3 regions of the Neobacillus sp. 19 genome follow, and region 2 is predicted to be linked to each of the others. Evidence: riboswitches for the same ligand, from Rfam matches in the RefSeq annotation. Region 2 holds a riboswitch; each other region holds the start of a gene.
The links. A riboswitch is a leader RNA that binds a small molecule or an ion and turns the genes downstream of it on or off. The one in region 2 is predicted to bind S-adenosylmethionine.
Positions count from the first base shown of each region.

Region 1: it holds a riboswitch for S-adenosylmethionine, as region 2 does, so the genes downstream of both, metE (5-methyltetrahydropteroyltriglutamate--homocysteine S-methyltransferase) here and ACO1D1_RS10245 (O-acetylhomoserine aminocarboxypropyltransferase/cysteine synthase family protein) in region 2, are expected to answer to the same signal.
Region 3: it holds a riboswitch for S-adenosylmethionine, as region 2 does, so the genes downstream of both, ACO1D1_RS07365 (5-methyltetrahydropteroyltriglutamate--homocysteine S-methyltransferase) here and ACO1D1_RS10245 (O-acetylhomoserine aminocarboxypropyltransferase/cysteine synthase family protein) in region 2, are expected to answer to the same signal.

Region 1 is NZ_JBMPZU010000099.1:162,369-170,385, reverse strand. It holds gene ACO1D1_RS27115 (SDR family oxidoreductase) at 1-775, opposite strand, end outside; gene metE (5-methyltetrahydropteroyltriglutamate--homocysteine S-methyltransferase) at 908-3,199, opposite strand; cobalamin riboswitch at 3,355-3,547, opposite strand; SAM riboswitch class I at 3,644-3,753, opposite strand; gene ACO1D1_RS27105 (response regulator transcription factor) at 3,858-4,544, opposite strand; gene ACO1D1_RS27100 (c-type cytochrome) at 4,662-5,606, opposite strand; gene ACO1D1_RS27095 (DeoR/GlpR family DNA-binding transcription regulator) at 5,913-6,674, shown strand; gene ACO1D1_RS27090 (M24 family metallopeptidase) at 6,696-8,017, shown strand, end outside.
Region 2 is NZ_JBMPZU010000031.1:262,439-270,455, reverse strand. It holds gene ACO1D1_RS10260 (MetQ/NlpA family ABC transporter substrate-binding protein) at 1-172, opposite strand, end outside; gene ACO1D1_RS10255 (methionine ABC transporter permease) at 189-854, opposite strand; gene ACO1D1_RS10250 (methionine ABC transporter ATP-binding protein) at 847-1,872, opposite strand; SAM riboswitch class I at 2,000-2,103, opposite strand; gene ACO1D1_RS10245 (O-acetylhomoserine aminocarboxypropyltransferase/cysteine synthase family protein) at 2,234-3,550, opposite strand; SAM riboswitch class I at 3,615-3,717, opposite strand; gene ACO1D1_RS10240 (hypothetical protein) at 3,798-4,148, opposite strand; gene ACO1D1_RS10235 (MFS transporter) at 4,283-5,539, opposite strand; gene ACO1D1_RS10230 (thioredoxin family protein) at 5,796-6,104, opposite strand; gene ACO1D1_RS10225 (toprim domain-containing protein) at 6,111-6,467, opposite strand; gene gcvH (glycine cleavage system protein GcvH) at 6,707-7,090, opposite strand; gene ACO1D1_RS10215 (arsenate reductase family protein) at 7,167-7,526, opposite strand; gene ACO1D1_RS10210 (acyl-CoA dehydrogenase family protein) at 7,787-8,017, opposite strand, start outside.
Region 3 is NZ_JBMPZU010000029.1:155,331-163,347, forward strand. It holds gene ACO1D1_RS07345 (GNAT family N-acetyltransferase) at 1-690, opposite strand, end outside; gene ACO1D1_RS07350 (hypothetical protein) at 776-1,000, opposite strand; gene ACO1D1_RS07355 (YbjQ family protein) at 1,003-1,323, opposite strand; gene ACO1D1_RS07360 (hypothetical protein) at 1,498-1,686, shown strand; SAM riboswitch class I at 1,776-1,877, shown strand; gene ACO1D1_RS07365 (5-methyltetrahydropteroyltriglutamate--homocysteine S-methyltransferase) at 1,958-3,082, shown strand; gene yidA (sugar-phosphatase) at 3,207-4,019, opposite strand; gene ACO1D1_RS07375 (PLP-dependent aminotransferase family protein) at 4,099-5,187, opposite strand; gene ACO1D1_RS07380 (hypothetical protein) at 5,297-5,476, opposite strand; gene ACO1D1_RS07385 (AzlC family ABC transporter permease) at 5,591-6,310, shown strand; gene ACO1D1_RS07390 (AzlD domain-containing protein) at 6,301-6,627, shown strand; gene ACO1D1_RS07395 (pyridoxal phosphate-dependent aminotransferase) at 6,693-7,883, opposite strand; gene ACO1D1_RS07400 (TetR/AcrR family transcriptional regulator) at 8,015-8,017, opposite strand, start outside.

The DNA of each region.
Region 1 (8,017 bases), on a different contig from region 2:
ATTCCGCCCCGTCAATGTAGATTTCGCTTCCGGTTATGTGGTTGGATTGGCTGGAAGCAAGGAAGAGTACTAGGTCGGCGACTTGGTCGGCTTTTCCGGGTTTGTGTTCCAATGGTTGGTTTCCTTCTGGGTATTCAATAGGAATTTCTACTTTTTTTAGATTTTTATTTTCTTTCCATGTGTTTTCATTGATATTTGTTTCAATTGCACCTGGACAGATCATGTTGACTCTAATACCGTAGTTGGCAAGCTCTAGAGCGGCCATTTTCCCAAATCCCATCTGGCCAATTTTCGATGTACTATAGGCAGACATTCCAATATTTTTATAGATCCTGTTCCCGTTTATTGAACTTGTAATAATGATACTCCCCCCATTTGTCTTCAAATGCGGAATCGCATATTTAACCGTCAAAAAGGTACTCGTTAAGTTATTGGAGATGGTTAGGTCCCAATCCTTCGGCTCCAAGTCTTCTATCGGCGCAACTTCCCCATTAATCCCGGCGTTAGCAAAGACAACATCTAGTCTTCCCCACTTGTCGATGGTGCTTTTGTAACAGTCCTCTACTTCCTTCGGTTGAGAAACGTTGGCTTCTAAGACAAGTGCTTCACTCCCTATTTCTTCGATTTGATTTTTCACCTCTTCCACGTTTTCTTTATGCAAATCTACTAAAGCAATCTTTCCGCCATTTTGAGCAAGCTTTAGCGCAGCAGCCCTTCCAATCCCTGAGCCAGCCCCTGTAACAAAAGCAATCTGATTTTGAAGTACATTCCCCACGTTAAAAAACCCCCTTTATTATGATGATAGTACTATATCCAACATAGAGATTTTAAAACATAAAGATTTTATCGAAATGCTAAGGAGATACTATTCTTTATCATTCATCCTTTATCAGACTTACTTTGCTCCCTATTTGACGAGCAGCTCTTCTCTCGTTTGTTCTGCAGCTATCACCATCACCTGAAGTGCCGCAACAGTTTCCTCCATACCCCTAGTTTTTAAGCCACAATCGGGATTAATCCAGAACAGCTTGGGATCAAGGACTTGAAGCGCACGATGAATGTTTCTGATCAATTCTTCAAGCAATGGTACTCGCGGGCTATGGATGTCATATACGCCAAGACCGATTCCCATATCATACGTATTTTCTTCAAAGGCATGAATTAATTCACCATGGCTTTTTGATGTTTCAATAGAAATAACATCCGCATCGAGTGCTTTAATTGCATGAATAATATTCTTAAAGTCCGAATAACACATATGGGTATGAATTTGCGTCTCATTTTGAACAGAGGATGTCGCCAACTTAAACGAATAAACGGCAGCATCTAGATAACCTGCCCATTTTTCACGTTTTAACGGCAGGCCTTCCCGAAGGGCAGGCTCATCCACTTGAATCATGCGGATTCCATTTTCCTCTAGTGCTTCCACCTCTTTACGAAGGGCAAGCGCAATTTGATTTGCCACCTCGTAGCGTGAAATATCATTACGGACAAATGACCAATTTAAAATCGTAATCGGACCTGTCAGCATTCCTTTTACCGGTTTGTTTGTTAACGATTGGGCATATACAGTTTCTGCAACTGTCATTGGCTCCTTAAAGGCGACATCCCCATAAATGAGCGGGGGCTTCACACATCTGGAACCATATGACTGAACCCAGCCGTATTTTGTAAATTGAAATCCGGCTAATTTTTCGCCAAAGTATTCAACCATATCTGTCCGTTCAAATTCCCCATGTACGAACACATCCAGACCAAGATTTTCTTGGATTTCAATCCACTTTTTTATTTCTGCCTTAATATAGGCTCCATACTCACTGTCAGTTAATTCGCCTTTCCGCCATTTTAAACGCTGTTTTCTTACTTCTTTCGTTTGCGGGAAGCTGCCAATAGTTGTCGTCGGCAGAAGTGGTAATTGAAACGCCTTTTCTTGAAGCCCTCTGCGTACTGTAAATGGCGCTTTCCGCTCTGCTTGATCCTTCTGTAAACTGCGAATGGCTTCTCGAACTTGAGTATTATTTCGAATTGACGACTGATTTAATCCTTGAATTGCTTTTGTGCTTTCATCGATCTCTTTTTTTATCACTTGCTTTCCATTATTCAAGCCATTTGTAAGAGCGCTAATTTCAACTAATTTTTCATCCGCAAATGCCAGTGCATTTCTTAATATCTCATCGAGCAATTCTTCATTTTTTACTGTCACAGGAACATGCAATAGGCTTGATGATGGCTGAACAATTAGTCTTGTTTTTAAAACAACCGCTTCAATCTCGGTCAGAAGTGAAAATGTCCCTTCGAGATCCGCCCGCCAAATATTTCGTCCGTCAATGACTCCAGCTGCAAGTACTTTATTCTTAGGAAAGCCATACTTCTTCAAAGCAGCAAGATTCTGACCGTTATCATGGACAAAATCAAGTCCAATTCCCTGAACAGGAAGTGAAATGACCTCTTCATAATGCTCGATACTTTCAAAATATGTTTGCAATATCACCTTAAGGTTTGGTGCTGCATCCTGTAATGCCTGATAGACTTCGCTAAATATAGCAATCTCTTCTTTTGAAATACTAGCAGCTAAAATCGGTTCATCTATTTGAACCCATTCTGCCCCCTCCGCCTCTAGTTCGCGTAATATTTCCGCATAAAGAGGGATAAATTGTTCAACAACTGCTTTGAACGCACTTTCGGTATAACCTTTTGATAGCTTTACAAATGTAATCGGTCCTAAAATAACTGGTTTACCATGTATACCAAGTTTTTGCTTCGCCTCTTGAAAAAATTGAAGCGGGCGGTTTTCAACAAGAGCAGGAGCTGTTTCTTCAAGCTCTGGAACGATATAGTGGTAGTTTGTATTAAACCATTTTGTCATTTCAGAAGCAACTGCCTCTTTCGTTCCTCGCGCCATAGCAAAATAGGTTTCAAGCGGCACCTTCCCGCCGCTGTAGTTAAATCGTTTCGGTACTAAACCGAACATAACAGCCGTATCCAGGACATGATCATACAAGCTAAAGTCCCCGACAGGGATTAAATCAATTCCGTGCTCCTTTTGCTTCTTAAGATGCTCCAGGCGAATCACTTCTATTTTCTTTAAGAATGCCTCTTTTTCTAACTTACCTGCCCAAAACTGTTCCAAGGCTTGTTTCCATTCACGTTTTTCCCCAATTCTTGGGTATCCTAGATTCGAGCTTATCACTTTTACCATAATGGGTTACCTCTCCTTTTACATCTTAGTGTGTCAAACATAAAAAAATCTCCCTTTTCAAAAATGGAAAAGAGAGATTGATACGTTTAATTAACTTGAGTCCGAACCTTTTCGTTTACTCAACACGTTCTCACCTCCTCTATCTCCTCGTAGAGTACTAGCGCATACAACAGGCAGGTTTCCTGACTAAGGTTCATCGCTCCTTATCCCTTCCCATTTCCCTATGAAACAGTGGCTATTCGATAAGTTGCTCCCCAATACAGTGGCGGGACCGTGCCGGCATTTCACCGGTCTTCCCTTTTAAGCCGTGCAGATTATCTACACAGCACCTGAAGCTTTTGATATGAAGTTTTTAAAAACCGATTTGGATCTGCATTTTTTCTCTTATAAACAAAAACAGCCTCTCTAGTCAACATAGAGAGGCTGGCGGATCCTTTTTCATCCCTCTCATTTGCCAAAGCAATATGCCTTGCTGGAATTAGCACCTTTTTAACAAGTTGTTAAATGGTTGCTGGGCTTCATAGGGCCAGTCCCTCCGCCTCTCTTCATAAGAGTATTAAAATTTTTAATGTTTTGAATTTAATTGCAATGATAGCATTTTGGACAGAGGTTGTCAAAGATTATTAAATTATTGCAAAGTTCACTTAAATATTCTCTCTCAACCTTCCGTTGTAAACTTATATCCAATCCCTCTTAACGTCACGATAAAAGGATAATCTGTATACTTTGCAATCTTTTCTCTTAGATTTTTGATATGGACATCTACTGTTCGTTCGTTGATTACTTTTTCATTCTTTTTATAAATGGTATTGATGATTTGTTCTCTTGAAAGAAGTTGATCTGGATGGGTCATAAATAGATAGAGCAATCTGTACTCGAAATGAGTTAAATCAAGTACTTCATCTTGGAATTTTACGATTCCTTTTAATGGTTTAATCGTTAACCCTTTATAGCTTAGTTTACTGCATCGATTGGCGGTTCGTCGTAAGACCGTTTCAATTCTAACCGACAATTCTTCTAAATTATATGGTTTACCGATATAGTCATCGGCTCCTCGTTTCAGCCCTTCAATTCGATCCTGTTCCGAATTATTTGAAGATACAATGATTATTGGTACGTTACTGTCTAGTTCGTAACGCATCCAGAAGCATACCTCAAGTCCATCCATATCAGGAAGAGCTGTTTCTAGAAGCACAAAACAAGGATCGTGTTTTAAGTACATTTCACGAGCAGTTTGTCCATCAGCAGCCTCTAATATTTCGAAACCTTTCCTCGTCAGATGAAATCTTAACACAGCTCTGTTTTCACTATTACTATCTATAATTAAAATGGTTTTACCTCTCAATTTTTTATCTTCCAACTTCTTCAACCCCCTGCCACTATTATAGTGATAAAAAGAGTTTCACAAAAGGTTGTGTTATATATATAGAAAAACGACCCGCTGTTAACGGGTCATTGCCTATTATTTATTTTCCGTAACCTTTTTCCCTGCAAGTGTTTCATAGGCTGCATCATCCGGTGCATCGCCTTTCGGCCAGTCATTCATTTTATCAGGAAAATCAGGTCTAGCCATAGAGTTAATATATGCTGCGATATTCATCGCCTCTTCATCGGTGAAGGAACCTGCTTCATATCCACCCATCGGTGATTTAGGCATATATTTTTTGATAAAGCCTCCTGCCGTTCTTACACGAGCCATACCCGCTCCAATATTGTAGGATTGGTCTCCCCAAAGCGGAAGTCCTGTGGCACCGCCGTCTCCGCCTTCTCCATGGCAGGCAATGCAAGCTTTATTGTAAAGTTCTTTTCCGGCATCCACATTTATCTTAGTTAGTTCACCCTCAGCTTTTGGCATTTTTGCCCACGGTCTTTCTTTCGTCCCATCAGGAACATTGGTTGAAATATAATTATAATAAGCTACCATTGCTTTCATTTCCTTGCTGTCTAACGAAAGCGGTTTTCCATTCATACTTCTTTTAAAACAGCCATTAATACGTTCTTCAATCGTAACCTCTTTTCCTGCACGTGGATTGTATTGTGGATAGGTTTTTGAAATACCTGCCAGGTCAAGGGAAGAACCTACACCACCATCCGCATGACAGCTGGCACAACTCAGTTTGTTTCCAACATACCCATCCAAAACCGTGCTTGTTTCATTATGTTCTTTTAACCCTAATTTGATTAATTCCCCTTCTTCCCCTTCTGGAATATCGTCCATACTTGGAGGTAAATAAGGATGTTCTGGTTTGGCTTCTGTTTGTTCTCCAGTCGTTGATGATGGTGCGGATGCTGCAGAACTTACCGCCGGCTGCCCCTTTGAATCTAGTACAAATAAGTAAAATACAGTAAACCCAAGCGCGATCGTGGCAACAATTGCTGCAACGGATGAAACAAATAATTTATTCATGTTTAAGCTCCTCTCCATATCAGGGGACTTCTCATAAAAGAAGATTTTCCGAATCGTTTTTACAAGCTCATTATCTAAAACCATTGTTAAGATTCGGTTAAGTAAAATTGAGGGTTTCGTGAACATGGTGTATATGAGAGGAGAGTTCACCAAATGTACAAAAGTAAAAGAATTTGGTAACAAAATCTACACTAAACATACATCACATTGCAATATTTTGCGGTATACTTTGTAAATATAAAGAAACATTGCAAATGATTGCATTTTATTGCAAAGTAGATTAATCTATACACAAGGAGATGTTTTATGCTAATTGAAGAAAGACTTGAAAAAGTACGGAAAATCATTGAAGAAAATAAGAGTGTGACAATAGAAAATCTTGCTGAATCGTTAGAAGTTTCAAAAGATACGATAAGAAGAGACTTAATTAAACTGGAAAAAAAGAATCTAATAAGAAGAATCCATGGGGGAGCAGCGTTAGCTAGTAAAGAGGCTCTTATTTTAAATTACTCAGAACGAGCAAATCAGGAAAACACGATTAAGGAAAAAATTGCAGAGAAGACTGCTGAATTAGTCAATGATCATTCATCCGTTATTTTTGATTCGTCTACAACGGTGGAAGCTGTTATTCCTAAATTAAACGGGAAGTGTTTGAAAGGGATTACCAACTCTCTTACTCATGCCATTCTTCTTTCTAAGAATGAAAGGACAAGTGTTTCCGTTCTTCCTGGCAAGCTTAATAGTGAACAGTTGTTTTTATATGGGGCAGATACAGTGGATAAAATTAGACAATATAATGTTGACTATACATTGTTAGGGGTTTTTGCCATTTCTGAAATGGGCTTGTTTATTCATACGGAGGAGGAAGGGCTGGTTAAACGGGCAATGGTTCAGAAAGGGAACAAGATCATCGCTTTAGCCGATCATACAAAAATTAATACAAGTGGGTATTTCAAAATATGTTCTCTTGATGAAATTGATATATTGGTAACTGATAAGATGCCTGACCTAAAGTTTGTGGAGTGTTTAGCTCAAAATAATGTAGATCTAGTCGTTACTGAAGAATGAAAAGAAGAGGAGAATTCGTTTATGAACATTCAGAAACAAGTACTATTAAAGGAAATAGAGCAGCCTGAGATTTATGAACATGTTGCTCCAGTTTACTTAACTGATGAAACGATCAACGAAAGAAAAGAAAAACTTCTTCAATTGATGGAAAAAGAAGAGTATGATGCTTTGGTCATATACGCAGATAAAGAACATGGAAGTAATTTTGAATATTTGACGGGTTTTATTCCAAGATTTGAAGAAGCTCTTTTTGTAATGAAAAACAATGGAGAATGTTCCTATATTTTGGGGAATGAAAATCTAAAAATGGCAAAACATGCTCGTTTAGCGGGTACTGTCTATCCTTTTTCACTTTTTTCTTTGCCTAATCAACCGATGAACGATGATCAGCCCTTAGAAATGATATTAGATCAAATTAATTTCTCAACGAGTAAAAAGATTGGTCTTGTTGGCTGGAAAATGTTCACAACAAAAACACAAGATAATGATACGTTATTTGATATTCCTTATTTTATTGTTGAGGCATTTAGAAAGGCAAAGCATGATCATGCAAAGATTGTCAATGCAGCTTACTTATTGATAGGGGCAGACATGGGGGCTAGGACAACAAATAACGCTAATGAACTTGCTCATTATGAATATGGGTCAAACCTTGCTTCATCTTGTATGCTAAAAGCTTTGAATGCGATTGATATAGATGTGAAAGAATCCTTTTTAGGCAGCATTCTGAATGCCGATGGGCAAACAAATACTGTGGTTACCATTGCGGCTACTGGCAAGCGTTTTGAATATGCAAACGTTTATCCTACTAATAAACGGACCCAATTAGGCGATCCTCTATCATTAACCACGGGCTATAAGGGAGGGCTGACCAGTAGAACTGGGTTTATTGTTGAAAATAGGGAACAACTCCCTTCTACTCAAAAGGATTATTTAGATAAAGTCGCCATTCCTTATTATCAGACTGTTGTATATTGGTTAGAGAACATTAAAATAGGGATGTCTGGTGGAACCTTTTACGAGTTAATAGAAGGGATCTATCCGAAAGAAACGTACAATTGGCATTTAAATCCCGGTCATCTTGTTTCCGATGAAGAATGGATGTCTTCACCGATTTACCCGGATTCAATTGAAGAAATTAAAAGCGGAATGATTTTTCAAATTGACATTATCCCTTCCATTGAAGGCTATGCCGGTGTTAGTGCAGAAGATACCATTGCTCTTGCAAATGAAGAATTAAGAAATAAACTTAAGAACGAATACCCACAATTATGGGCGAGAATTCAAAAAAGAAGAAATTACATTCAAGAACAGCTAAATATCAATCTATCTGAAGAAGTACT
Region 2 (8,017 bases):
CTTTTAATAAAGGTTTTGCCGCTTCTAACACTTCCGCATGTGGTACTGCTGATGCACCAACCACTAATTTCTTGCTGTCACCCTTTTTAGCGGTATCATTTTTTTCCCCGCCGCACGCAGTCAGGGCAAACACTGCGAATGCAATGAAAAGAACACTTAGTAATTTTTTCATTAGTAAACTCCTCCTGTTATCGTTTATCTGTTTTATTTGTAAAATAATCTCCAACAAATTGGATAATAAAAACTAGAACTAAAATCGCGATGGTTGCAACTAAAGTCACTAACGGCCTATTGCGCTGAAAACCTTCAAGGTAGGCAAAATGGCCAAGTCCTCCGGCACCAATAACACCAGCCATTGCTGTAAAGCCTACTAGTGATATGGCCGTGACGGTAATCCCAGAAATTAATGCCGGTAAAGATTCCGGTATTAATACTTTAAAAATGATATGACTATGTGTGGCTCCCATCGATTGTGATGCTTCAATCACACCTTTATCGATTTCTCTTAAGGCAATTTCCACCATTCGAGCATAAAAAGGAGCTGCTCCAATAATCAGGGCCGGCAAAGCCGCATTGGCACCAAGCATAGTCCCTAATAATAATTTAGTAAAAGGAATCAATAACACAATTAAAATAATAAACGGGATGGATCTGAAAATATTAACAAACCCGGCAATAATGACATTCACTGTCCGGTTTGCCCAAATATTGCCTTTATCTGTTAAAAACAACAACAGACCTAGCAATAATCCTAAAACAAAGGTAGCAAACACTGAAATGGAAGTCATATAAAGTGTTTCTCGCGTGGCCTCTAATAAATTTTCCCACTTTATCATTTCCATAAAATCAGCCATTACTGATCACCTCCACGCCGACTTGCTGTGAGTGAATATAATCGATGGCTTTCTCTATCTCGGGAGCTTGCCCATCTAAGTGAATGAATAATGTACCGTATGATCCGTTTTGGGTGTGAGAAATTTTCCCTTGTAAAATATTAACGATCACATCATAATCACGAATGATATTTGTGATTAATGGCTGTTCTGCTGCTTCACCGACAAATGAGAGCTGAACCACTTGTCCTCTCGGATAACGTTCGATTAGATGTTCGATTGTTTCTTTCGTTTCTTCAGGTTCCGTCACTTGCTGGACAAATCGTTTCGTAATCGGCTGCTGCGGGTTTTTAAACACATCAAGCACTGATCCAAGCTCAACAACCCTGCCGCTTTCCATTACCGCCACCCGGTGACAGATTTTTCGAATAACATGCATTTCATGGGTAATCAAAACAATGGTTAACCCAAGGCGCTTATTAATATCCACTAACAATTCCAAAATGGAATCGGTTGTTTGCGGATCGAGAGCCGAAGTTGCCTCGTCACAAAGCAATACTTTGGGATTATTGGCGAGTGCTCTGGCAATCCCGACCCGCTGCTTTTGCCCGCCGCTTAATTGTGATGGATAGGCATTTTCTCGGCCTTCCAAGCCAACCAGCTTGATCAGCTCAGCCACTCGTTTTTTTCTTTGATCGCCTTTGACACCGGCGATTTCAAGTGGAAAAGCAATATTCTCGCTCACTGTTCTCGACCACAATAAGTTAAAATGCTGGAAAATCATGCTGATTTCCTGACGGGCTTGTCTAAGTTGAGCACCCTTAATCTTTGAAATCACTCTGCCGGCAACTGTCACGCTCCCATCGGTTGGAAGCTCCAGCCCGTTTAACATGCGGATGAGGGTACTCTTCCCGGCACCGCTATAACCAATCACTCCGAAAATTTCTCCTTCTTGAATTTCAAGGTTGACTTCATCAACTGCCTTCAATTCACCTTGCTTGGAAGGAAAAATCTTACGGACATTTTTTATTGAAATCATTGAATCACCTGCTTCTTATCCTGATTACAAGTTAGTTAAATATAGGGTTTGACTGTTTGGGAAAAAATATTTTAAAAAATAAAAAGCCTCTCTGCATAGGCAGAAAGGCATCACGAACTAAACCTTTCTCCCATCTCCCAAAGCAATTGCTTTGTGTGAATTGGCACCATTTCAATAATTGACGGTTGCCGGGCTTCATCGGGCACATCCCTCCACCTCTCTTGATAAGAGCTTACAGCATTCTATATTCAATTAACACGTTAATATTTCAGTAATTAGATTACGAAAGCTATCGTATCATGGATAAATAGGGGTGTCAACGAATAATTCTTCATATTCGGAAAAATGGATTTAGGTAAATTTAGGCATTAGTCTTCAATGACGATAATCCTGTTGCCGCTTCAATCGCAGATTCAAGATCCTCAATTAAGTCCTCAACATTTTCGATTCCAATCGAAAGACGGATTAAATCCTCTGATACACCCGCAGCCTTTAGTCCTTCCGCATCTAATTGCTGATGCGTCGTACTTGCCGGGTGAATGATCAAGCTTTTTGCATCGCCTACATTGGCCACATGTGCCCAAAGTGATAAGGAATCAATTAGTTTAGCTCCTGATTCTTTACCGCCCTTAATTCCGAAAACGACCATTGAACCAGCACCTTTTGGTAAATATTTTTTCGCTAATTCATAGTCAGGGTGTGATGCATGCCCTGGGTAGGAAACCCAGTCAACTGCTGGATGATTTTCCAAATAATCGACCACTTCTTTCGTATTGGCCACATGCTCCTTCATCCGAACATGAAGGGTTTCAAGTCCAAGCGTAAATTGGAAGGCATTTTGTGGACTTAAGGCAGGTCCAAGGTCACGCAATAATTGCACGCGAGCTTTAATGATGTACGCAATTGCACCGAGTGCTTCAGCATAGACCAAATCATGATAGCTGGAATCCGGAGTGGTGAATCCTGGGAATTTCGATGAATTCCAATCAAACTTACCGCCGTCAACGATGATTCCGCCTGTGGACGTTCCATTCCCTAACAGCCATTTCGTCGCTGAGTGGACGACAATATCTGCACCATACTCAATTGGCCGGCACAGATATGGCGTCGCAAAGGTATTATCAATAATTAACGGTACGCCTGCTTCATGAGCAACCTCCGCTACTTTTTCAATATCGAGGACACGAAGGCTCGGATTACCAATCGTTTCGGCAAAAACGGCCTTTGTTTTTTCCGTAATCGCTGCACGGAAGTTTTCAGGATCATCCCCATCAACAAATTTTACATTGATTCCGTATTTAGGAAGAGTAACGGCAAATAAATTGTAGGTTCCTCCATAAAGGTTTGCGGCAGAAACAATTTCATCCCCTGCTTCAGCAATATTTAAAATCGCAAGCGTAATCGCCGCCATTCCGCTGGCAACGGCAAGTGCGCCGACGCCGCCTTCTAACAATGCAACCCTTTCTTCAAAAACGGTTGTTGTTGGATTGTGAATCCGGGTATATATGTAACCTGGCTCCGCTAAGCTGAATAGGTTCGCTGCGTGCTCAGTATTTTTAAATTGATAGGCGTTGTTTTGATAGATTGGAACCGCACGTGCACCCGTTACCGGATCCGGTGATAATCCTCCATGAACACTTAATGTTTCAAAACGATACTTTTTTTGATTTTCTGCCATTCTTGCTTCCTCCTTTTATTGTTAAATAACAAAACCCCACTTCATAAGAAGAGGGGGCTCTCTCTTCTCATCTCCCAGAGCTTACTTAGCTCTGCTGGATTTAGCACCGTGTCCAAACCGGTTGCCGGGCTTCAAAGGGCCAGTCCCTCCGCCACTCTTGATAAGAATGCTTTATTGAATTGTTTTTATTAATAGAATATTTAAATAATACTTTACATGAAGTTTAATTCCGAGTCAATAGCTTTGTTTAAATTATTTTTGCCAACTGTGCTTTTGTTAAAAAGAAGATTGATTCTAGTAAAAGAATGGTTCTTAATGGTGCCATGATTTCTAGCTGTCCCTGCTGTTCAAGCACGCGCAGCCTTCCCGTCCCTTCAATCAGCTGTGTCATTGCGGTGGGGGAACCGCTAATCACATAATTCCCTTGTTGAAAGTCAGGATTTTTAGTGAAACAGATGCCGCCGCTTTTTATGATCAGCTGTATGCTTTGTTGTTCTTCCCATTGAAGAATGATTTGTACGTCCGCCTGCTGTATCAAGGGAAGAATATGCCCTTGTTCTATTACTTTTACTAGAAATGCTTCTACCGCTTCGATCATTTCCACCACTCCGGTCACTTACTTTTATAATTTCTAATTCAGTAAAAAGTAGTGGAATCCTCTATTAATCACTCGACAATTCTCATCCTATTTCCTCAACATTCCGATCATTTCCTGAGAAATATGTCGTATCTTTATGAAATTTTGGCTGTTGCAGATAGATCTTTTTTAACATAGAAGCCTCTAAATACTAGGAAAAAATAGACCGAACCGATTAGATATAGAGTTGCCGTTATCGTGAAAACATAGGCATAGCCCCAATATGAGCCGTATTTGACAACAACCCCAGTAGAAACCGGCCCCATGAACGCCCACCCTAAATTAAACACCATTTGGTTGACGGAATTCGCGAGGCCCTTCATCGAGTCGTTAACTTTCGACATCATTAACGACATTTGAATCGGATTCCCAGCATTCATTAACGCTTGACGGAACAAGAATCCAAGTGCCGCCAGCCATAAATGTTCTGTAAACGCAGTTAGTAAGAGGAATGGCAGCGATGCCAGCTGCAAATAAACAACCGCCCTTACGTCGCCGACTTTTTTGACCACTTGCGGCCCAATAAACATCGCTAAGGCCGTGGCCGCCTGACCAAGTGAGATGATTAAGCCGATAGATGTGGTGGACGCACGAAAGCGATCAGCAAAATACAGGTTAAGATAAGGTATGACAAGGCCTGCTCCGAAGCCAATCAATAGCTGGGCAATCGCAAATAAAACGATCAACCTCACCCCTTCATTTTTCCAGGAGGCTGAACCGGTCTTTTTTACGGTTGGTTTTGATTTCGGAGGTTCGTTGAATTTCGTAGCTGGGAAGATACCAATTAGATAAATGATAGCACCAATAATCAAAGTGAAACGAATACTATTGATATCACTGACAAAAAAGGAAAATAAGTCCGTTAACGTCCCGCCTAACAGGTTTCCCACAACATTTGCCGCAGTCATAAAGGCGAAATGGAGACTAAATAAATTCACCCTTTGATCCGCCGTCGAATTTTCCGCGAGCCATGGGATGCTAGATACTTGCAGAAAAGCCATTGTCAATCCGCTCGTGAAAGCAAGTCCGATAAGCACTCCTTGTGTGGAAAAAATACTCCGCAAAAGTAATACAGCACCGGAGATCAAAATGCCATAAAAAAACACTTTTTTCCGTCCGTATCGGTCACTTATCAGTCCTGCCGGTACTAAAATAATCGCTGTGGCAAGCGAAGTCATCGCAATGACCTGGCCATTAACCGCCTCTGTGTATCCGAGTTTTCGTATATAAAAATTATAAATTACCATAAAAATACCGAGGCCGATTTGTGTAAAAATATTAGCCATGAAGCTTAACTTGATGTTACGATTATACGTTTTAAATTGCGCCGCCCAGTTATGATAAAAGGCCATTTTGTTTCAGCCCCTTCAATTATTTCGTATCCCTAAGTATCATAATCCAGGAGGTAAGTTTTTGTAAATAAGGAAATTTTAGATTCCTCTAACATTTTTTCATCAAATCACCCTATTTTTGCAGCTGGAAAGCATTGATCAGGTTTTTACTCGCTGCTAGCATTTAACCGGTCTCTTTTACATTGAAAAAGCCAGGCGGCTAGCCTGGCTCAGGTTACTAACATTTAATCAAAAAGCAGACGCAACCCGCATCTGCTTAGTTTAAATGTTGTTTCATTTTTTCAAGCAAGTAGGGTACGGAATGAAACGCATACAGGGTTTCTTTCACCTTGCCTCCTTGAACAATTAACAGGCACGGTACACTTTCAATCGCAAACTCAACCGCTATATCCGGATAAAAGTTCAAGTTCAATTTACCCATTTTAACGGTAACTAACTCCTCCACGATTTGCAGCATTCTAGATGCAAGCTGACAGGTACCGCAGAGTGGTGTATAAAAATAGATTAGCCCGCTTTCCGCATCATCGAGGAAAGCTTCCAGATCATTTCGATTCCATTCATTCATAAATCATTATCCCATTTCTAAAAACTCAGTATGAACATCGATGTTCGCTCCCAGAAGGACGGTCGCCAAGTGGTGCACCGGCGCGGTCGCTACCTCGCGATACATACGATCTATATATAAATGTTCCGCTTGCGGAAACTCCCGTTTAAACCGTTTGCGAAGCTTCTCACCGGCGGCATCGGCATCAACTAGGATATAGACATCCTTATCTTCGAGAAAATCGATCAATTCATCCAATTTGGTATGACTTATCGTCCCATTGGTACAAATGATTTCGACCGGTTCCTTTACGATACTCTTTACCTTATTCTTATCCGATTTTCCTTCGACAATAAGAACTTTGTCAACATACGAATCATACATATCCACATCACCTGTAATAGAAGTTGTTTATGTTAACATATTCTAAAATATTGATTACGTGTGCCCTATTGATTGTGTATGTTAACTATATCACTACTGTCAGTATAAAAGTAGGGTTTTGCTTCTCTAATCAACGCCTACACTTTTTATTTTATGATAGGTTTCCCCATCTTAGTAGAAGAAAAAGTGGTAAATTAAGAGAAAAAGCACCCGCTAAGGTGCTTTTAAAAATTTAATGATTAGTCTTCCTTTGTCATTTCTTCATATTGTTCAGCTGTCATCAGCTTGTCCAACTCGCTAGAATCGGAAAGTTCAACAACAATCATCCAGGCTTTTTCGTATGGTGATTCATTTACGAATTCAGGACTGTCGCTTAGATCTTCATTCACTTCTACCACTTTACCGCTGACTGGTGCATAAAGCTCAGAAACAGTTTTTACAGATTCAACGCTGCCAAATGGCTCGTCAGCTGTTAATTCGTCGCCTACCTCTGGGAGTTCAACGAAAACGATATCTCCTAACTCATGTTGTGCAAAGTCAGTAATCCCAATGCGCACCTTTTCCCCTTCAACTTTTACCCACTCGTGTTCTTCTGAATAACGTAATTCTTTTGGTGTACTCATTAGCTTAAATCCCTCCATTTGTTTTTTCTAAAATCTATCATCGAATAAAATCGATTTCCATTAGTAAAGAGCGGGCTTACTTAAGCCACATTTTTTCATACTCTTCTTCTTTAAAGCCGACTGTAACATGCTCGCCATCCGTTAAAATCGGTCTTTTAATCAACATCCCGTCGGATGCCAGCAAATCAAGGAGTTCATCCTCGGTTGCAGATTTCATTTTATCTTTTATCCCTAATTCACGATATTTTAAACCGCTTGTATTAAAAAATTTCTTTAATTCCAAGCCGCTTTTTTGATAAAACGCCTGCAGCTGTTCGCGTGTCGGGGGCTGTTCAACAATATGTACTTCAGCATAGGAAAGCTGATGGGCATCCAGCCATTTCTTAGCGTTCCGGCAAGTGCCGCACTTTGGATACCAGTAAAAAGTCAGAGACATGGTTTCACCGCCTTTTACTAAAATGTGACCGCATCAATAGAATAGTACCATAACGTTTTTCAAATTCCTAACTAGAGGCCTGAAAAGTTCTCCATAAGAAAAATTCGACTAATTTCGTGAAAATCCTTCTTCCTCTAAGAATTATTTTTCAAAAAGTTCTTCTTTTCTACAATATTTTTTTAAAATATCTGCTGCACATTCAATCTTTCATTTTCAAAAAAATAAAGCCCCCTTCAACAGTGAAGGAAGCCTTGTGCAATTTATACGATATAGCGTTCTGCTTCGATGATTACATCTGCCGCTTCACGTTTTTTCGCAATCACGTTGATTGGTGTGTGGCGCGTAAATTTGCGAAGGGAGGACAGCATCATCCGCAGTGTATCCCCTTGTTCAATCGCTACTAGTGTTTCTTTCGCAGTTGCCTCGACTTCATTGAATGCTTCCTGACAGAAGATTTGCGTATAGAGAAGCTTTTGGCTGCTCTTTTCTAA
Region 3 (8,017 bases), on a different contig from region 2:
TTTGGATAATGCCTTTCTTCCGATTCCTTTCCCTCGAAGTTCAGGAAAAATAGCGAAACCATAAATCCATGCTTCACCATTCGATTCAGAGATGCGGATTTTACCAGCTGTTTTTTCATTAGCTACAATAATGTACCTTTGATCACTGCTATTCTCCACAATCTCCTGATGCATCTGCCGTGCTTCCTTATCATACAACCCAAAACCCAATACATCGAGCTTAATTTCCGCTTCCGCATCTTCATTTGAAACAGACGGTCTTACGGTAACAGCCGGATCCTCCGTCAATTCCGTTTGCTGCCACTTCATTTGATATTCCGCAACGGTAAATGAACAAGGTAATGTTTTTAAAAATTCCTTTGCACTTTGGGAATCTGTTGGGGCATTTAACAAAATCGTCCTGAAATTTTGGCTGTTCACTTCCTTAAGTCCCACTTCCAGCAGTTTAGAAAAAATGCCTCTTCTTCGGTAATCCGGATGCACCATTCCACAAAGCTCTACTTTACTTCCAAAATAATAGCTTCCAAGAAAGCCCACGAGTTTGCTGTCTTCATAATGGAACAAATCTTCCTTACTATGTTCCGCCCGATTTTTCAGCATATCGAAATTCAGCTTCAGGTGAAATCCACCTTCTTGCTCGCAAATCTCCTGAAGTGTTTTTATTTCATTTAATTGAACCTCTGTTAACATTCTTTTCCCCCTTGGCCACATAGTCACTTATCCGATTCTAAGCAAAAGATGTGAATGTACGAAGTGATCTTTCTTCCGGCTTCTCTTATTCTTCCTTATAAAATCGCTCTCCCGTATCCGGGTTAAAATAAACAACTAATCTTTTCTTTGTTGTCGGATCAATTGACACTTCATTTGTACGAATGAAGCCTTCTGGCACTTGCTGCCCATGTCTTTTTTTAAAGCGGCGGTCCCAGATAAACCAAGAGCCGATGATTAATATAAGGAGGAGAGCAATTTGGATACCGAAATAGCCAAAAATCCACTTCATGGCTATTCCTTTTCTGCCGTAACAGCCGTGCCATAAGCAACAATTTCACTCATATTTTGACCGATTTCACCAGAGTCAAAACGCATCATGATAATGGCGTTTGCCCCCATCGCCTGAGCATTCCGCACCATCCGATCCATTGCTTGCTTTCGGGCATCCTCGAGCATTTCTGTATATTGATTGATTTCTCCGCCCACAAGACCCTTCAGGGAAGCGACGATATCCTTTCCAATTCCGCGTGCTCTAACCGTTAGCCCGAATACCGGACCCTTAATTTCAGTAATTTTATAATTTGCTATATTTTCCGTGGTCACAATGATCAATTTACAATTCCCTCCTTCTAAAATGTATGGTCTATATGTACATTTTACTTGGCACTAGTAAAATATACCATTGTTTTTCGAAAAAAATTCGGAGTTTGAATTTTGTATAAGCTATGAAAAAAATGGCCATCCTATAGCTATAAATATAGCTTAAGAGAATGAGGGGGATGATCTATGAGCACGGAAGAGTTAACTAAAATTATCTCGGTGAAAAAAATGGATTTAGAGGAATGTGAACAGGAGCTTAACAATCGATACTATCCATCTGTGGTGAGAATGGCAATGATGCGTTACATATCGGATCTGCGGCACCAATTAGAAATGTACAATGGTGAGGATTTAAATAAGATTGAAAATGGATAAAACCCTTACATGACAGTCACCTATTTGATTCTATTTGACAGAATAGCAGAACAGGTGTAAGGTAACTTATAGTTAAATATTTTAGAATATTCTTATCAAGAGAGGTGGAGGGACTGGCCCTTGGATACCTCGGCAGCAGACTTATGTGAGTACTGTGCCAATTCCAGAAGCGATTTGCTTAAAGATAAGAAGAGAACCGATGCCGGTAATATTTCCTCTTCTTATTTTATGAGAAGAGGTTTTTTATTTTTTACGAAAGAAGGAATTCTTCATGACAAAAACAGCTGTGAAAGCTCCATTTAAAGCCGATCATGTCGGCAGTTTTCTAAGAACAGAACCAATCAGAGAAGCAAGAAAGGCTTATGCAAATGGGGAAATCGATAAAGATGCCCTAAAGGCGATAGAGGATCAAGAAATTGAGAAACTTGTCCAAAAACAAATTGAAGTTGGCCTTAAATCGATTACAGATGGCGAGTTTAGACGTGCATGGTGGCACTTGGATTTCCTAGCAGGCTTAGAAGGCGTCGAAGAGTTTGAAACGGAATATATTAGTAACTTCCAAGGGGCCAAAACAAAAAATAAGGCCATTAAAGTGACAGGTAAAGTAGACTTCAATGATCATTATATGTTAGAACACTTCAAATTCTTAAAACAAGCAGTCGACCGCTATGGCGATGGCAGTCAAGTGGCTAAGTTCTCGATTCCAAGCCCTAATATGTTATTTACAAGAATTCAAGGTGATGAATATTACCAAGGGAACAGCGAGCAGTTCTATCATGATACAGTAGCAGCGTACCAAAAAGCGATTCAAGCATTCTATAATGCAGGGTGCCGTTATTTACAACTCGATGATACGTCGTGGATTGATTTTGTTTCGGAAGAACGAATCAAAGCTGTCGTTGAAAAATTCAACATGGATGTTACGGATATCATCGATACAAGAGTCCGCTGTTTAAATGAAGCCATTTCGAAGAAACCGGAAGACATGATCATCACGATGCATATTTGCCGTGGAAACTTCCGTTCAACCTATATCACAAGCGGCGGATACGATCAGATATCTGATGCCATCTTTGCTAATTTACATGTTGATGGACTCTTCCTGGAATATGATGACGGGCGTTCAGGCGATTTTGAACCATTAAAAAGCTTTAATCGAGCCGATCAAACAGTTGTACTAGGGTTAATCACATCTAAATTCCCGGAACTGGAAGATCCAGAAACGATTAAAGAAAGAATTAAAGAAGCAAGTCAATCTATTCCTTTAGGAAACTTAGCCTTAAGCCCTCAATGCGGATTCGCCAGTACGGAGGAAGGAAACAATTTAACCGAAGAGGATCAATGGAACAAGATCAGACACGCGATTACGATTGCTGAGAGTGTTTGGGGTAAATAACTAAAAACAGATAGGTTATAATTCCTATCATGTAAATAAGCCGGAAATATATAAAGATGAATAAAATCTTGTCTATTTTCGGCTTATTCTTTAACAGATTGATTACTCCTTATATGAGTTTCTATTATTTGTTTAATATCAATTTTTCGATGGCATATGCTACTCCGTTTTCATTATTAGAAAATGTTTCAAACTCAGCAGCCGCTTTTACACTTGGAACTGCATTCCCCATTGCTACGCCGCAGCCTGCATATTCCACCATACTTAAATCATTTTCACCATCACCGATGCAAATCACTTCTTCCCGTTTAATGCCTAGTTTCTCTGCAAGTTGTTTAACTGCATTCCCTTTACTGACGCTTGGGTGAAGGATTTCTAAAAAGAAAGGGGTGCTTTTGACCATCGTATAGTTTTCCTTGAAGGAATTTGGTATAGCATCAATGATTTTATCTAAACGTTCTGGTTCATCAATAAACATAACCTTTGGGAGCAAAAAATCTTCGGGTATTTCCTCAATCGTCCGATAATGAAGAGGAATTTGATTGAGATGAGATTCATGAACAGTGTAAGGGCTAATGTCTTTATTCGGTGTATAGACATTTTTCGAATCAAAAAAATGCATCGGTGAATCAAGCTGTAAACTCAATCCATACAGCACCTTTAAATCTTGATATGATAAGGAAATTTCAGAAACAACTTCATTCGTATGGGTATTTTGCACAAGTGCACCATTAAAGGTAATCACATATTCATCTTCATCCGTTAATTTCAATTCCTCAATAATAGGCTGAGCCCCGACTATTGGCCTCCCGGTAGTAATAACGATCTTTACACCGTTTCCTTTTGCGGCTTGAATTGCCTCATTTACTTCCTTCGTGATTTCTTTCCGATCATTAAACAGCGTACCATCTACATCGATTGCCACTAATTTATACAAATTTCCACCCTCTAATCTTGTTGTGAAGTCTTGCACATTAAGATTACCTTACCTGTAACCAATTCAAAATACAATCTCTCTAGCAGAAATCTTTTAGGATGCTAAGGCCTTTCTCCAATTCATCGGAGTCCTTAGGCGATGTTAGTGAAATACGAACGAATTGGGGAGATTCAGCTTTTTTGACCAAGAAACGATGTGAATGATATACAAGGATACCCCGAGTTAAAGCAATATGCTCAAACTGGTTGAGCTGCCATTCCTTATGCAATGGTAACCAGCGAAAAAAACTAATAGGATTTTCGCTTGAATGATCGATTTGAAAATATTTCTCATAAATCCGGTTCCGTTCTTGTGACATTTCCCTCTTTTTCTTAATGATTTGTTCTGCATCCCCTGTATTAATTAACTCTGTTATAATTTCTGCATTTAATGCAGATGTTTTTACGTTGAGATTGAAAATTCCATACGTAATTTTTTCAACAAACTGATTGGCATAAGCAATAAATGCAACCCGAATACCAGAGCTGAGTGATTTAGCAATACTAAGGATATAAACAAACCTGTCCCGCACAAAATGGGAAATTGGGAAATAGCCATTTGGTGCCAGGAAAGAGTATACATCATCCTCTATTAAGATAAGCCCATGTTTATTGATGATCTCTGCTATTTCCTTTCTGCGATTCATATTCATTGTGACAGCAGTAGGATTATTGCAGGAAGGACTCAAATAAATTCCCTGCAATGGATTTGTTCTGCAGACAGCATCTAATCTATCAGGCTTGATGCCTGACTCATCCCCCTCTATAGGGATTAATTGGATATTCAACATTTTTGCCAGTTCAATAAAATTTGGATACGTATATATATCCACCGCTATTTTATCTCCTGGATGAAACAAGGCCATCAGAATCAGCGAAAACGAATTTTGCCCTCCTGAAGTGATCGCAATATTTTCAATAGGTACATCCATGTTAAAACATTGCATCCACTTTTTAGCTGCCATTCGATGATAAGGCATTCCCAACGGGTGTCTGTAATCTAATAAATTTTCCAAATAATCTTTGGAGGCAATGCTTTTAATCGCTTTGGCGACAAATGGGGTTGAGCTGTCAAGGGGCTTGATGATTCCCATCTCTATATAATTCTTATTCTCTTCACTGTCTGCCATGAAAATAGCATTTTTTATATTGGGAGTAACAAAGGTTCCCCTTCCGGTAACAGCATAGATTAACCCTTTCACTTCGCATATTTTAAATGCCCTAGTAACAGTGCTGAGGTTAATATCGAGATAATCTGCTAATTCCCGTTGAGGAGGGAAGTCTCGTATTGGGTGCGAGAAAGCCATTGAGAATATCATATTCCAGCAAGCTAGCAATTGACCGATATAATGGAGGGACAAGCTGTGTTTTATCCGGCTTCCACGTCATAGGATAATTTTCAAATGAATTAACTGGCATATAACACCCTCCTCGGAAAATTGTATTGCATACAATTATATCATTGAAGCCATACAATGAGGATGGTAATGTTAATTTATATACAAATTACTCTGAAAAAGTGGGTGAGGGAGAATGAACATAAGTGAGAACACCTTTTTGCGGGAAGAAAGCAGCTTCCTTGCCGGTGTACGGGATTGCCTGCCCACTGTACTTGGTTACTTAAGTATTGGATTTGCGGCAGGAGTTGTGGAAAAAACAGCAGGACTTTCGATTGTTGAAATTGGACTAATATCCTTGCTTTTATACGCAGGTTCTGGTCAATTTATTGCTGCCGCGATGATTGGGGCTAACAGTCCCACTCTGGCGATTATCTTTACTATTTTCTTTGTTAACCTGCGCCATCTTTTAATGAGTGCGGCAATATCGCCGTATTTCCGTCATCTTACACCCTTCAAGAATGTATTAATCGGTTCCTTACTTACAGATGAAACATTTGGTGTAGCAATGAACGAAGCAGCAAGCAAGAAATGGCTCAGCGAAAAATGGATGTATGGCCTAAATATAACTGCTTATTTAAATTGGTTCATTGCCAATATTGCAGGAGCCTTTTTCGGAGAATGGATTTCGGATCCGGAAAAATTCGGTCTTGATTTTGCATTGCCGGGAATGTTTATTGGCCTTCTTGTCCTACAATTGGCCAGCCGAAGAAAATTGATGAAAGATATTCTTGTTGCACTTAGTGCTGTTGCCATTGTTGTAGGGGTAAGTTTAGTGACATCCGGAAGTGTGGGTATTATTGTGGCGACAATCATTGCCGCTAGCCTTGGAATGGTGGTGGAAAAATGGAAGTAAGATGGTCCATTTTTTTAATTATCTTAGGCTCAGCCCTTGTAACTTTCATTCCAAGAGTGCTCCCCATTGCTATCTTAAGTCGTGTTGAACTGCCAGAATGGGCCATGCGCTGGTTGAGCTACGTCCCCATTGCTGTTATGGCAGCATTAGTGGGGCAAGAATTGCTGCTGCCCAACGGAAGACTGGCACCTTTGCAAAATAATCTTGAACTAATCGCCGCGTTACCTGCTTTTATTATAGCCATTGTAACACGCAGTTTATTAGGTACTGTTGTAGCTGGAATCCTTTCCTTAATGGTATTACGTTTTGCGTTTTAAATGGGTCCCCTTTAATAAGACTCAATGAAAAAATGCTTCAGCTGGCTGAAGCATTTTTTTGTTCTCTATTCTCCGTACTCAGTCATTACGAATTTTTCCAATGCTTGCAGGGAGCGTTCCACTTTTTCAGTGTCAATGCAATAAGCCATTCGGAAATAGCCCGGACATCCGAACGTGTCACCTGGGACCAGAATCAAATCATATTTTAAGGCCTTCTTGCAGAAGACATTGGCATCTTCCTCCAGTGCCTTTGGAAAAATATAAAAGGTTCCGTCGGGTTTTACAACGGAAAATCCCAATTCGATTAATTTGTCATAAAGTAAGTTCATATTGGTTTCATAGACAGACATATCGGCCGTCATATCCACCACTTCCGCCACAGCAAGCTGAATCAGGGAAGGCGGGCAGTTGTGGCCGATGCCTCTGGAAATCTGTCCGCACATGCTGACAATCAAGTCTGAATCTACGCACGAAGGATTTACTGCAATATAGCCAATCCGTTCGCCCGGCAGTGAAAGAGATTTAGAATAGGAGTAACAGGACAGTGTGTTGTCATAATAATTAGACACATAAATGGAATCTGCCCCTTCAAATAAAATCTCTCTGTAAGGTTCATCGGAAATAATAAAAATTTCGTGCCCGTATTCCTGCTCCTTTATACGAAGAAGCTCGGCCAGTTTTTGAATGGTCTCTGCAGAATAAACAACCCCCGATGGATTGTTGGGAGAATTAATTAATACGGCAGCCACCTTCTCCGAAAGCATTTCTTCAAATAAAGTAAAGTTAATCTGAGAATCTTCTGTATTGGGAGGAACCACTTTCAGTACGGCCCCTGTTAAATCAATATATGGATGATATTCAGGGAAAAATGGAGCAAATGTCAGCACTTCGTCTCCAGGTTCCGTTACGCAGCGTACGGCATGAGCGATCGCACCGGCAGCCCCTGTCGTCATAAAAATGTGGTTTTCCGTATAATTCATATCAAACCGCCGGTTCAATGAGTGAGCAATTTTTTTCCTGACCGATGGTATGCCTAAACTTGGACTGTATCCGTGGAGCTCTGCGGGACTTTTACTGGACAGGAGATCCATCATTACCTGAGTAAATTCTTTTGGAACAGGAACGGACGGATTTCCTAAACTATAATCAAATACATTCTCATATCCGATTTCTTTCCCGCGTTCTGCGGCAAACTCAGACAGCTCCCGGATGACCGATTTCCCCGCTAACATGTTCTTATATTTTTGCGCAATCATGTTCTTCCTCCAGACGATTTAAAGTATATAAAAATACTATAAACCTTCCGGCGGCTAGAGTGCCAATTAAATTTTTTATTCCTTTTAAAAATTATGAATTTCCTTTCCTAAGGTACCTATATTTAACCATTTCA